Regions from separate parts of the Thioalkalivibrio sp. HL-Eb18 genome, predicted to be linked through region 2. Evidence: predicted binding sites of a transcription regulator. Region 2 holds the regulator's gene; the other holds the start of a gene.
The links. The regulator LexA, encoded in region 2, represses DNA repair genes until DNA is damaged. The targets are predictions, from matches to a motif close to TACTGTNNATATNNACAGTA.
Positions count from the first base shown of each region.

Region 1: a site for LexA is predicted at 4,099-4,118, ahead of F813_RS0112560 (error-prone DNA polymerase). Genes of this name have one in related genera too.

Region 1 is NZ_KB822978.1:48,685-55,014, forward strand. It holds gene F813_RS0112555 (mannose-1-phosphate guanylyltransferase/mannose-6-phosphate isomerase) at 1-935, shown strand, start outside; gene F813_RS0112560 (error-prone DNA polymerase) at 963-4,097, opposite strand; gene F813_RS0112565 (bifunctional 2-polyprenyl-6-hydroxyphenol methylase/3-demethylubiquinol 3-O-methyltransferase UbiG) at 4,211-4,822, shown strand; gene F813_RS0112570 (EAL domain-containing protein) at 5,192-6,330, opposite strand, start outside.
Region 2 is NZ_KB822977.1:41,556-47,885, forward strand. It holds gene minE (cell division topological specificity factor MinE) at 1-62, shown strand, start outside; gene F813_RS0112220 (NAD-dependent epimerase) at 170-1,177, shown strand; gene F813_RS0112225 (DNA polymerase Y family protein) at 1,215-2,651, opposite strand; gene imuA (translesion DNA synthesis-associated protein ImuA) at 2,821-3,444, opposite strand; gene lexA (transcriptional repressor LexA) at 3,431-4,054, opposite strand; gene F813_RS0112240 (potassium/proton antiporter) at 4,249-6,045, shown strand; gene F813_RS0112245 (hypothetical protein) at 6,261-6,330, opposite strand, start outside.

The sequences.
Region 1 (6,330 bases), on a different contig from region 2:
GCGAGTCGCTGGGCGAGGCCGGTGCGCGGGTCGCGCGTTTTGTCGAAAAGCCCGATGCCGCCACCGCAAGCGAGTACCTGAGCCAGGGGGGCTATCTCTGGAACAGCGGCATGTTCGTGTTCCGCGCCTCGCAGTATCTGCAGGAGCTGGAGCGCTTCGAGCCCGAGATCGTGACGGCCTGTCAGTCCGCGCTGGAGGGCGCGCGCGAGGACCTCGATTTCCTGCGCGTGGACCCGGAGTCGTTTGCCCGGGCCCCGAACATCTCGGTGGACTATGCCGTAATGGAGCGCACCGACCGCGCGGCGGTTACGCCCCTGGCTGCGGGCTGGAGTGACATTGGCTCCTGGTCCGCGCTGGCCGGGGTACGCGGCACCGACGAGCAGGGCAATACCCTGCGCGGCGATTGCCTGCTGGAGGACAGCGAGGGCTGTGTGGTCGATGCCGATGGCCTGCTGGTCGCGGGGATCGGCTTGCGCAACCTCGCGGTGGTCGCCACGCGTGATGCGGTACTGGTGGCGGACCGTGATCGCGTGCAGGACGTCAAGCGCATCGTCGAGCGGCTGAAATCGGACAACCGCAGCGAGCATGTGGACCACCCGGCGGTGTATCGCCCCTGGGGCTGCTACGAGTGCGTCGACGTCGGGCGGCGCTATCAGGTCAAGCGCATTACCGTGAAACCCGGGGCGAAGCTCTCGCTGCAGATGCATCACCATCGCGCGGAGCACTGGGTGGTCGTCAGCGGCACCGCGCGAGTGCGCAACGGCGAAGAGACCTATCTGGTAACGGAGAACCAGTCCACCTATGTGCCGATCGGGCAGATCCACTCGCTGGAAAACCCGGGCGCGATCCCGCTGGAGCTGATCGAGATCCAGTCCGGCAGCTATCTGGGCGAGGACGACATCGTGCGGCTGGAGGACCTCTACGGGCGCGTCTGAATACCGCCCGAGAGGCGATCCCTCGAGCTAGCCGAAGTCGCGGGAGCGGGTGGTCAGCTCGCCCAGCCAGTCGCTGCGGTCGATCAGGCGCTGCACGATCAAGTGGCCGACCCCCTCGCTGTACTGCCACTCGCCGTGGGCCTCCAGCAGGCGGCCGTGCAGGACCTCGGCGCGAAAGCGTTCTACCCGGTCCGGCCAGACGATCAGGTTCAGCGTGCCGCTTTCGTCCTCCAGTGTCAGGAATACCGTGCCATGGGCCGAGCCGGGCCGCTGGCGGGTGATCACGAGGCCGGCATAGCGGGCGCCGGGGTGCCCGGGGCGTTCCAGTAGCCGGGCGGCGGTGGGTAAACGTCTTTGCTCCAGGAACGGGCGCATCAGCGCCAGCGGGTGCGGGCCCAGGCTCAGGCCCTGGGTGGCATAGTCCTGCACCAGGTCGTCCACCGCATCCGGGCGCGGCAGCAGCGGGGTTACGTCGGCCTCGCGCACCGTCTCGGCCGGGGCGTCGGCGAACAGGGGCAGGGGTTCCTCCACCGCCTCGGTCGCCCAGCGCGCCTGGTGGCGGTTGCCGGCCAGCCCCTTCAGGGCGTCGGCGCGGGCGAGGCGATTGGCCTGGGCGCGGGTGAGTGCAGCGCGGGCGACCAGATCCGGTACGTCCGCGAACGGGCGTTCGGCGCGCGCGGCGACGACACGCTCGGCCACGGCCTGCGCGAGCCCGCCGACCCGGTTCAGGCCCAGGCGCAGGGCCAGCGTGGCGCTCCCGGCCACCGGCTCCACCGTGCAGTCCCAGTCACTGCAGCGCACGTCCACCGGGCGTACCTCCACGCCGTGGCGGCGCGCATCGGCGACGATCTGCGCCGGGGCGTAGAAGCCCATCGGCTGGCTGTTCAGCAGGGCGCTGGCGAAGATCGCCGGTTCATGGCACTTGAGCCAGGACGAGACATAGGTGATCAGCGCAAAGCTGGCCGAGTGGGACTCGGGAAAGCCGTATTCGCCAAAGCCGAGGATCTGCTTGTACAGCTGCTCGGCGAATTTCTCCGGATAGCCGCGTTGCCGCATCCCGTCCATCAAGCGTTCGCGGTAGCGCGCGAGCTGGCCGGTGCGGCGCCAGGCGCCGATCGCGCGGCGCAGCCCGTCCGCCTCGCCGGCGGAGAAGCCGGCCGCGACCATCGCCAGCTCGATTACCTGTTCCTGGAAGATCGGCACGCCCAGGGTGCGCCCGAGCACGCGCTTCACCTCTGCGTTCGGGTAGCGCACCCGCTCCGGGTGGGCGCGGCGCTTCAGGTACGGGTGCACCATCTCGCCCTGGATCGGGCCGGGGCGCACGATGGCGATCTCGATCACCAGGTCGTAGAAGTTCGCCGGCTTCAGGCGCGGCAGCATGCTCATCTGCGCGCGCGACTCGATCTGGAACACGCCCAGGGTGTCGGCCTTCTGCAGCATGCGATAGACCGCCGGGTCCTCGGCGGGGACGTCGGCCAGGCCCCAGTCGCGGCCCCGGTGGCGCGCCATCAGCTCCAGCGCGCGGCGCACGCAGGAGAGCATGCCCAGTGCCAGCACGTCGATCTTCAACAGGCCCACGGCATCCAGGTCGTCCTTGTCCCACTGGATCACCGAGCGCTCCGGCATTGCCGCGTTCTCGATCGGCACCAGCTCGTCCAGCCGGCCCTCGGCGATCACGAAGCCGCCGGTGTGCTGCGACAGGTGGCGGGGAAAGCCCAGCAGCTCGGCGGTCAGGGCCTGCCACTGCCGGGCCAGGGCGCCATCCGGGTCCAGCCCGACCTCGCGCAGCCGCTCGGCGGGGATGCCGTCGTCCCACCAGGCGAGGTTCGCGGTCAGCGCATCCAGTCGTGCGCGCGAGATGCCCAGGGCGCGGCCGACGTCGCGCAGGGCGCTGCGGCGGCGGTAGCGGATCACGGTACAGGCCAGCGCCGCGCGCTCGCGGCCGTAGCGCTGGTAGATGTACTGGATGACCTCCTCGCGGCGCTCGTGCTCGAAGTCGACGTCGATATCCGGTGGCTCGCCGCGCTCGGCGGAGATGAAGCGCTCGAACAGCATGCTGGAGCGCGAGGGGTCCACTTCGGTGATGCCGAGTGCGTAGCAAACCGCCGAATTCGCCGCCGAGCCGCGCCCCTGGCACAGGATCCCGCGGCCGCGGGCAAAGCGCACGATGTCGTAGACCGTCAGAAAGTAGGGCTCGTAGCCAAGCTGCGCGATGATCCCGAGCTCGCGCTCGATCTGCTCCGTCACCTTCGGCGGGATGCCGTCGGGCCAGCGCTGGCGAGCCCCCTTCAGGGTTTCCTCGCGCAGGTAGGCGGCCGGGCTCGTGTCCCGGGGCAGGGGATCGGTCGGGTAGCGGTAGGTGACCGCATCCAGCGAAAAGTCGCAGTCCCGCGCGATCCGCACACTGGCCGCGAGCCAGAGGGCGGGATACAACGTGGCCAGGTCGTCGCGCGGGCGCAGGCAGCGCTCGCCGTTGGGGAAGCGCGCCGGGGCCGCCTCGGCGACCGTGGTGCGCTGGCGCAGAGCGGTGAGCACGTCCTGCAACGCACGCCGGCCCCGGCTGTGCATGTGCACGTCGCCGCAGGCGACGATCGGGAGTCTCGTCGCCTCGGCGAGCTGTCGTGCGCGGGTTGCGAGCGTGGCATCCTCCGGCGTACGCAACTGGCTGACCGCCAGATGGGCCTGACCCGGCGTGGCCCATCCGGCCAGCCAGCGGACGGCTTCGGCGAGCGCCGGTTCTGCGGGCTCGGGTTCGATACGCAGCAGGACGTGCCAGCCAGCCCGCGCCTCGGCGGGCAGGACGTCGAGGTCCGCCCGGGTCAGGTGGTAATGCCCCTTGTCCGCTGCCCCGCGCGCCTGAGTGATCAGGCGGCACAGCGCGGCGTAGCCCGCCGCATTGCGCACCAGCAGGGTCAGAGCGGGGCCGTCCGCGAGCTGGAAGGTGGCCCCCAGGATCAGGTGCAACCCGCAATCCTTTGCCGCCGCGTGCGCGCGCACCACGCCGGCCAGCGAGGCGATATCGGTCAGCGCCAGCGCGCGATAGCCGAGCGCCCGGGCCCGCTCCACCAGCTCCTCCGGGTGCGACGCCCCGCGCAGGAACGAGAAGTTGCTGATGGCCGTCAGCTCGGCGTACTCCGGTGGTTCGGGGGCAGTGGCATCCATATACTGTTTATATAAACAGTATTCCAGACTGGCAAGAAACCCTGGCTTCGAGCCGGTGCGCCGGCTCCGGTATGGTAGGCCCGCTACCGGCCGATCCCAGTGACGAATTTCCTATGCGCAGCGCTATCTACAACCTGCTGATCCTGCGCCTGACCTCGCAGTGGTATGCCGAGGTCATGCGGCGGCTGCCGGAAGGGGCGGCCCTGCTGGACGTGGGCATCGGCACCGCCGGCGCGCTGCTCGCCAATGCCGAGACGGCGTGCGCGAGGGGGTTCGTCATCACGGGGATCGACATCGATGCCGACTACATCAAGCACGCCCGGCAAGCCCTGCGCGACTCGCCCCTGGCCGATTGTGCCGAGGCCCGCCTCGAATCGATCTACGACCACGCGGGCGGTCCGTATGACGCGATCTATTTCTCCGCCAGCTTCATGCTCCTGCCGGACCCCGACGGCGCGCTGCGCCACTGCCGCGGCTTGCTGAAGCCGGAGGGGAAGGTCTTTTTCACCCAGACCTTCCAGACTCGCCCCTCCCGCTGGATGGAACGCTTCAAACCCCTGCTCAGACGCATCACGACCATCGACTTCGGCCGCGTGACCTACGAAGAAGCGTTTCGGGAGCAGGTGGCGAGGGCGGGGTTTGTGATCGACGAGTTCACCACGCTCGCGAGTCACGGGACGCGTGCATCCGTCCTTGCCATTACCCGACCCGCCAGCCCTGCCTGAAAGCACGCCGGCTCGCCGCCGAGGCCGGGCTCTATCCACTGCAGGAGGCGAGCCCTCTCGCCGATCGGGCACGTCCAGCGCCCCATCGCCCAGGGGGCTGGGCTCCTACCGGAGAAGGGGGCTTGTGCAGCATGCGGCACGCCGGATCATTGGCGAGGCCGGGCTCTATCCACTGAAGGAGGCGAGCCCTCTCGCCGATCGGGCATGTCCAGCGCCCCATCGCCCAGGGGGCTGGGCTCCTACAAGAAAAAGGGGTTGTGGCGGTATGTGAACAGGATGGGGTGACCTCTTCGGGTACCGCTCCGGCCTGCTTAATCCGAAGGTAGGCCCCGGGCCCTCCTGCGACTGAAGGCACCACCGCACCGTGCGCTAGAACTCGATGTCGTAGCGCAGCTCTTCATCGGGCTGGCGCAGGAAGTTGCCCTGGACCAGATCGACCTGGGATTGCCAGAGCAGGGCGAGGCCATCCACGTCCTCGACATAAGCCGCCATGGTGCGGGCGCCGCTGGCGCGGGCAATGTTCAGCAGTGGCTCCAGGCGTGCGAGCTTGTCGGCGGCATCGTGCAACCCGTGGGTCAGAGGACGGGCGACCTTCACGTAGTCCGGTCGCAGGCTGCGCAGGAGTTGGGTCGGTTGGTCGCTGGCCAGACCGAAGTGTTCCACGGCCATTCCCACCTGGATATCGCGCAACGCCCCGGTGACCCGTTCGGCCTGCTCCGGATCCGCCACGATGTCTTCCTCCGCCAGTTGCAGCACCAGTGCCCGAGGCGGCAGGGCCGCATCTGCCAGGATGCGACCCAGCCAGCCGACCAGTTCCGGATCGCGCAGTGATCCCCGCGAGAGTTTGACGAAGAACACCGAATCGGGATGGGTGCGCAGTCGGGCCGCCAGGATGTCCACCGCGTTGGTCAGTACCCAGCGGTCCAGCGCTCGATCGAGGTCCAGATGCGCGGCCATGTTCACGAACGGGCCGGGGAGCTGGACATGCCCTTCCGGATCGCGAATCCGGAGCAGGACCTCGTAACGCTCGGCGTTATCAGAGCCGGCGATATTGGCGATGGGCTGATACACCAGAAAGAGGCGCTGCTCGTGAATCGCCCGGGTGATCACCTGGCGCCAGTGCTGCTGCTGTGCGGCACCGCACTCCGGTGTGACCAGCGCCGGATCCAGCTGGATACGGTTGCCGCCCTCTCGGCGGGCCTGCGCGCAAAGCGCCAAAGACTGATCCACCGCATCCGCCGCGGGAAGGTCGGCCAGTGCCGTGATACCGATGCTCAAACCCGGGGACGGCGCGTGGCTCGGGGCACCATGCGGCGCCGGGACCTTCGCATAAAGGGCATCACCCCAGTCCGACAGGGCTTCCGCGTCGACGCGGTTGAGCAGCACCAGGATTGCGTTCTCGCTGAATCGGGTGACGCGCTCGCCCGCGGCCAGGCCCGACGAGATTCGTCCCAGCAGACGCCGCTGAAGCAGCGAGAAACCGGCTACCCCCTGTTCCCGGATCAGAC
Region 2 (6,330 bases):
ACCGCGAGGGCGACTGCGAGGTCCTGGAGCTGAACATCACCCTGCCCGACGATCGGGGCTAGCATATGTTCAGCCCGTCTCTCTCGGCAGGAGCTCAGTCCCCTGAGCGATGGGGAGCCAGGCCCGGCCCCCATCGGCTTAACATCGGCATAAGGCACATGATCCGTCCATGAGAATCCTGGTGACCGGCAGCGCCGGATTTATTGGCAGTGCCCTCGCCCTGCGCCTGCTGGAGCGGGGCGACGAGGTCATTGGCGTTGACAACCTCAACGACTACTACGATGTCTCGCTGAAAGAGGCGCGCCTGGCGCGCACCCAGGACCACCCGGGCTATACCGAGGTCCGCGAAGACATCGCCGACCGCGCCGCGATGGAGCGGGTGTTTCGCGAGCATCGCCCGGAGCGGGTGGTGAACCTGGCGGCCCAGGCCGGGGTGCGCTACTCCCTGGAGAACCCGGCGGCCTATGTCGACACCAACCTGGTCGGTTTCGGCAACATCCTGGAGGGCTGCCGGCACTTTGGTGTGGAGCACCTGGTCTACGCCAGCTCCAGCTCCGTCTACGGCGCCAACACCACGATGCCGTTCTCGGTGCACGACAACGTCGACCATCCGCTCTCCCTCTACGCCGCGAGCAAGAAGGCCAACGAGCTGATGGCGCATACCTATGCGCACCTGTACCAGCTCCCGGTGACGGGCCTGCGCTTCTTTACCGTCTACGGCCCCTGGGGCCGCCCGGACATGGCGCTGTTCCTGTTCACGAAGAAGATCCTGGCGGGCGAGCCGATCGACGTCTTCAACTACGGCCACCATCGCCGCGACTTCACCTACATCGACGACATCGTCGAGGGCGTGATTCGCGCGCTGGACCGTCCGGCCCGGTCCAACCCGGCGTGGACCGGGGCCGAACCCGATTCGGCGACGAGTGCAGCGCCCTACCGGCTGTACAACATCGGCGCGCACCGCCCGGTGGAGCTGATGCACTACATCGAGGTGCTGGAAGACTGCCTGGGCTGCAAGGCGGAGAAGAACCTGCTGCCGCTGCAGCCGGGGGATGTGCCGGACACCTACGCCGACGTCGAGGCCCTGCGCCAGGACGTGGGTTATGCCCCGGCCACGCGGGTGGAGGACGGCATCGCCCGCTTCGTCGAGTGGTATCGCGAGTACTACCGCGTCTGATGGGTGCTGCGTGGGCGCGCCGTGCCACTGCGCCACGCTACCCCCAGTAGCCCTGCCGGAACCACCGGCCGCTGCGCAGGCAGCGGTACAGCCACAGTACGCGACCCTGCCGGTCGCGCGCAGTGGCGTAATCGCGTCGTACATCCCGTCCCTGGTCCCACCAGCCGTCTTCCAGCCGACCCAGTGCGTGTGGATGAAGCGGTGGCGGGACTGGCTCCGGTTCCTGCAGCCAAAGCGCCGTTCCGCAGACCCCCTGAGCGGGTGTTGGCGCAGGTGAGGGCGGGGACGTTTCCAGATCGTTTCGGGCGCCCTGGGCGGCCTCCGGGCGCGGAATGCCGCTTGTCGTCAGCCGGACGATTGCCTGTTCGCCCAGGCGGGCGCTCAGGCGGGCCAGCACGGCTGGCAACTGCGATTCCGGTGGTGGGTGGCCCGGGGCCTCGGCCAGCAGACTGGCACCTTCAGCGGGCGGGTCGAGCAGCTGCGTGGCCCGCAGGCGCAGGCCGATGACGGGGGCGGGCAGGGCCTCGCGCTCCAGCCGGGTCTGCCACAGCGGCAGCCAGTCCTCGGCATGGATGCCGGGGTGACCTCGCTCCAGCGTGATGCGGGTGTGTACCTCGCGGTGTTTCAGCTCCAGCGTCATGCCCTGCAGGCTGCGGTTCAGACCGCGCAGCTGGGCCTCGGCCTGGCGCAGTAGGCGCTTGAGCGGGAAGGCCAGGGCCCCGGTCGTGTGAATTTCGTGTTCCAGGCGCAGGGGCAGGTCCAGCTCCGGAGGCGGGTTGAAGCGTGGCAGGGTCTCCGTGCGCCGTCCCAGCAGCCGATCCAGTAGAGCCAGCAACTCCGGGCCGTGGCGGCGCGCGAGTTCCGGGCGTGACAGGCGCAGCAGGTCGCCGAGCTGGCGCAGGCCGGTGGCCCGCAGGCCCTCCCGGGTCGCGGCCGGCAAGGGCAGGGCCTCCAGCGGGACGGGTGACAGGGTGCGGCGCAGGGCTTCGGCGTCCTCGGGGATCGCGGGGTTGCGCAGGGTAGCCAGCAGGCGCGCGGCGGCCGGGCTGCGCGCCACGCCGATGCGCGGGTGGAAGCCCAGCCCCTCCAGGGTCTCCCGCGCCTGCTCGCGCAGGACCGCGAGTCCGCCGAACAGGCGTCGGCTGCGACCCACTTCCAGCAGGATGCGCCGGGCGTCCGGTTCCGGGTGCACGTGATCGGAAAACTGCAGCAGCACGCCGGCCAGCATGGCGATCTGCGCGGTCTGGGCCTGCGGGTCGTGCTCGACGAGTTCCGGGGTATCGAGGATGGCGAGGGCATCGGCCAGCGCCATGCCCGGCCGGGCCCCTGCACGTCGCGCGGCGCGATTGGCGGCATGTACGCACGGCGCGGTGCCGTCTTCGATCACCAGTAACGGGCGCTCGGTCAGGCGTGCGCTGTCCCCCTCGGCGCGTGCCAGGGTCTCCAGCGCCAGATGCGGCAGCTCGACCGCCATCCATTGCTCGTGTCCTGACCGTGGGGCGGTGCGAGGAGCAGGGCCGGGTTCCGCCGAGGCTGTCGGGGGAGCGCTCACAGGCGAGATCAGGCCTGGTTGGTGGCCTGTTTTCGGTCGTGTTGCCCTCCGCCGATGCGGGGCGGCTGGCGGTTGCTCGGGGTGGCCCATCTCAGGACACCGGGATGTGCAGGGCCTGGTCGGAGCGGGCCCAGTCTCCGATGCCCTTCAGGCAATGCAGCTCCAGGCCATTGGTGGCGGGTTGCCAGCGCAGCCGCTGGTGAGCCGGCGAAGGCTGGTCCGCGGCGCGCGGTGGGCGATACAGGATGGCGCAGGCCTGGCTTTCGGCCGCGGCCAGACGCAGCCGGCGCAGCAGCGCGGTTTCCACCGGGCCGTCCAGCCAGGCCAGCAGGGCGCCGAAGGCCGGGTCGCGCAGGCATTGTTCGCCGGCCCAGAGGGTGTCGCGGTCGTGCTCGGTGCGGATCAGCAGCACCCGTTCCGGCGGGATGCCAAGCGGCCGCCAGCCGGGCAGCCAGGGCGTGGCGGGCGGCGCCAGCAGCGCAACCCAGTAACCCTCACGGCCGCAGGCCGCGAGCAGGGGGACCAGCAGACGGGTCTCGCCACAGCCGAAGGGGGCGCCCAGGAGTTCGATCAACTGGCCGCGTGGCCAGCCGCCCCCCAGGGCCCGGTCCAGCGCCGGGTGGCCGCTGGGCCAGACCGGGGCATCCGCGGCGGGGACGGCGCTGCGCCCGCGCCACAGCGTCGGATGATCGAGCAGGGCATCAATGCCGGGCACGGGATTCAAGATCGCGCAGTACGCCGACCCCGATGCCCTCGATTGCCAGCGCCTGGCGCTCCAGGTCGATCTCGATCGGGGCGAAGTCGGGGTTCTCCGGCAGCAGGCGCACGCGGGCACCGTCCTGCTCGTAGCGCTTGACCGTCACCTCGTCCTCGATGCGGGCCACGACGATCTGGCCGGGGTGGGCCTCCGGGGTCTGGCGCACGGCCAGCAGGTCGCCATCGAGGATGCCGGCGTCGCGCATGCTCTCGCCATGCACGCGCAGCAGGTAGTCCGGGCGGGCCCGGAACAGGCCGTCGTCGATCCGGTAGTGGCGTTCGATGTGCTCGGTGGCGAGGATCGGCGAGCCGGCCGCCACGCGCCCGACCAGGGGCAGCTCGGCGGGCCGCGCGGCCCGTGCACCGGCCAGGCGGATGCCGCGCGCGGCCCCGCCCACCAGTTCGATCGCGCCTTTTTTCTCCAGGGCTTTCAGGTGGCATTCGGCCGCGTAGGGCGAGCGAAAGCCAAAGGCGCGGGCGATCTCGCTGCGTGTCGGAGCCGTGCCCTGGGTGGCGACGGTCTCGCTGATGTAGTCGAGGATGGCCTGCTGGCGCGCGGTCAGGGACACAACGACTGCTCCGTGGTATTACTGGTTATAAATACAGTATTCCGTGACAGGGTCCGAGGCAAGTGTCGGGGTCTTGTCGGTGGTATCGAGAATGGCCGACGGTTACCCGGGATGGGTCTCCCTTGAGCGTCGCTTTCCGGGCAATCATGCGATCATGGCCGCGCACGCGAGGCCAAAGGAAATAGAGGGATTCGATGGACTGGATTTTTCCGCTGATCTTCATCGGTGCGGGGCTCATTGTGGTCTCGGTGTTGACGTCGGTGCTGTCGTTCCGGCTGGGTGCGCCGCTGCTGCTGGTGTTCCTGGGGATTGGCCTGCTCGCCGGCGAGGACGGACTCGGGCTCGAGTTCGATGATCCCAATACGGCCTTCCTGATCGGCAGCCTCGCGCTCGCCGTGATCCTGTTCGACTCGGGCTTTGGCACCCGGCTGCGCACCCTGCGCCGGGCGGCCGGCCCGGCCATCGTGCTGGCGACGGTCGGGGTCGCGCTGACCACGTTGCTGCTGGGGGTGGCCGCCCACTGGTTGCTGGATCTGCCCTGGGCCTATGCCCTGCTGCTGGGTGCGCTGATCAGCTCCACGGATGCCGCGGCGGTGTTCTTTCTGCTGCGTGTGGGCGGGGTGAAGATTAACCGCCGTGTGCGTTCCATCCTTGAGGTGGAGTCGGGGTCCAACGACCCGATGGCGATCTTCCTCACCGTGGTCTTTATCGAGTGGATCCTGTCCGGCACCACCGTGGGTGGTCTGGCCACGCTGTTTGCCACGGAGTTCCTGTGGCAGATGGGGCTGGGCCTGCTGTTGGGCGTGGTGGGCGGCTATCTGCTGGTGGAACTGGTCAACCGCCTGCCGCTGGAAGAGGGGCTTTATCCCATCGCGGTGATGGCCGGGGCCGTCACCCTGTTCGCGCTGGCCGGCTGGCTGGGCGGGAGCGGGTTCCTGGCGGCCTATGTGGCCGGCATCGTGGCCGGTAACCGCAAGCTGCGTGGGGCGGCGAAGCTGCACCGCCAGCAGCAGGGGCTGACGTGGCTGGCGCAGATCAGCATGTTCCTGATCCTCGGCCTGCTGGCGACCCCCTCGGAGTTTCCGTCGCTGGCGTTGCCGGCGCTGGCGCTGGGGCTGGTGCTGATTCTGGTCGCGCGCCCGCTGGCGGTCTGGCTGTGTCTGCTGCCGTTTCGCCAGGACTGGCGCAGCACGGCGTTTGTCTCCTGGGTCGGGCTGCGCGGGGCGGTGTCGATCCTGCTGGCGATCCTGCCGATGGTGGCCGGGATCGAGGGCGGCGAGCTCTTCTTCAACATCGTGTTCATGATGGTGCTGGTCTCGCTGCTGGTGCAGGGCTGGACCATTCGTCCGGTGGCCGAGCGGCTCGGGCTGGTCGTGCCCCCGGAAATCGGCCCGGTGGAACGGGTGCAGCTGGAGCTGCCGGGCAGTCCCCGGCACGAGCTGGCCGTCTACCGTGTGATCGAGGACAGCCCGGTGCTGCGCGGGGCACGCCTGCCACGCTGGGCGCGCCCGTCACTGGTGGTGCGCGAGGGGCGCTCGGTGCGCTACCAGCAGGCCGGGCATCTGACGCCGGGGGACTATGTCTACATTTTTGTGGTACCGGAGCACGTACCGCTGCTGGACCGGTTGTTTGCGAGCCCCCGCATACCGGGCCACGAGGATCCGGAATTCTTTGGCGAGCTGCCGCTGCACCCGGAGAAGCGGCTGGCCGAACTGTGCGAGATATACGGCGTGTCCTGTGACGCGGTGGATCAGCAGTTGACCATCGGTGCATACCTGGAACAGGAGCTGCCGGGAGATCCGATTGTGGGTGATCGGGTGAGCTTTGGCGCGGCGGACCTGATCGTGCGCGAAGTGGACGACCTCGGGCGGGTGACGCAAGCCGGTCTGGCCTTCATGCGCCACGGCGCCGGCGGCGACGGGCTCACGTTGCCGTGGTATGGCTGGTGGCGGGCCTTGCGCGGGCGGCGCGCCCGGGATCGGAACCGTTAGGGAAACACTGATTAATGTACGCACTCGCGCTCGAGTCGCTTTTGCGTGCGAACAAGGCGCGGTGACTGCCGTGCAGTCACTCTGCACAAGGGAGCCGCAACGCCGTGCGCGCGCCCCGTTCTTGATAACAACGGGCGGCCGAGCCCCTGCGTTCAATGGTTTGTGGGGTGCCAACGCGAGTGTGTACATTGATCAGTGTTTCCTTAGCCCCTGTGCTACGGAGATCCCTGTTCCAGGGATTTGCGCAGGTGTTCGATCTGCTCCGGCTTGATGCCGGCAATGTCC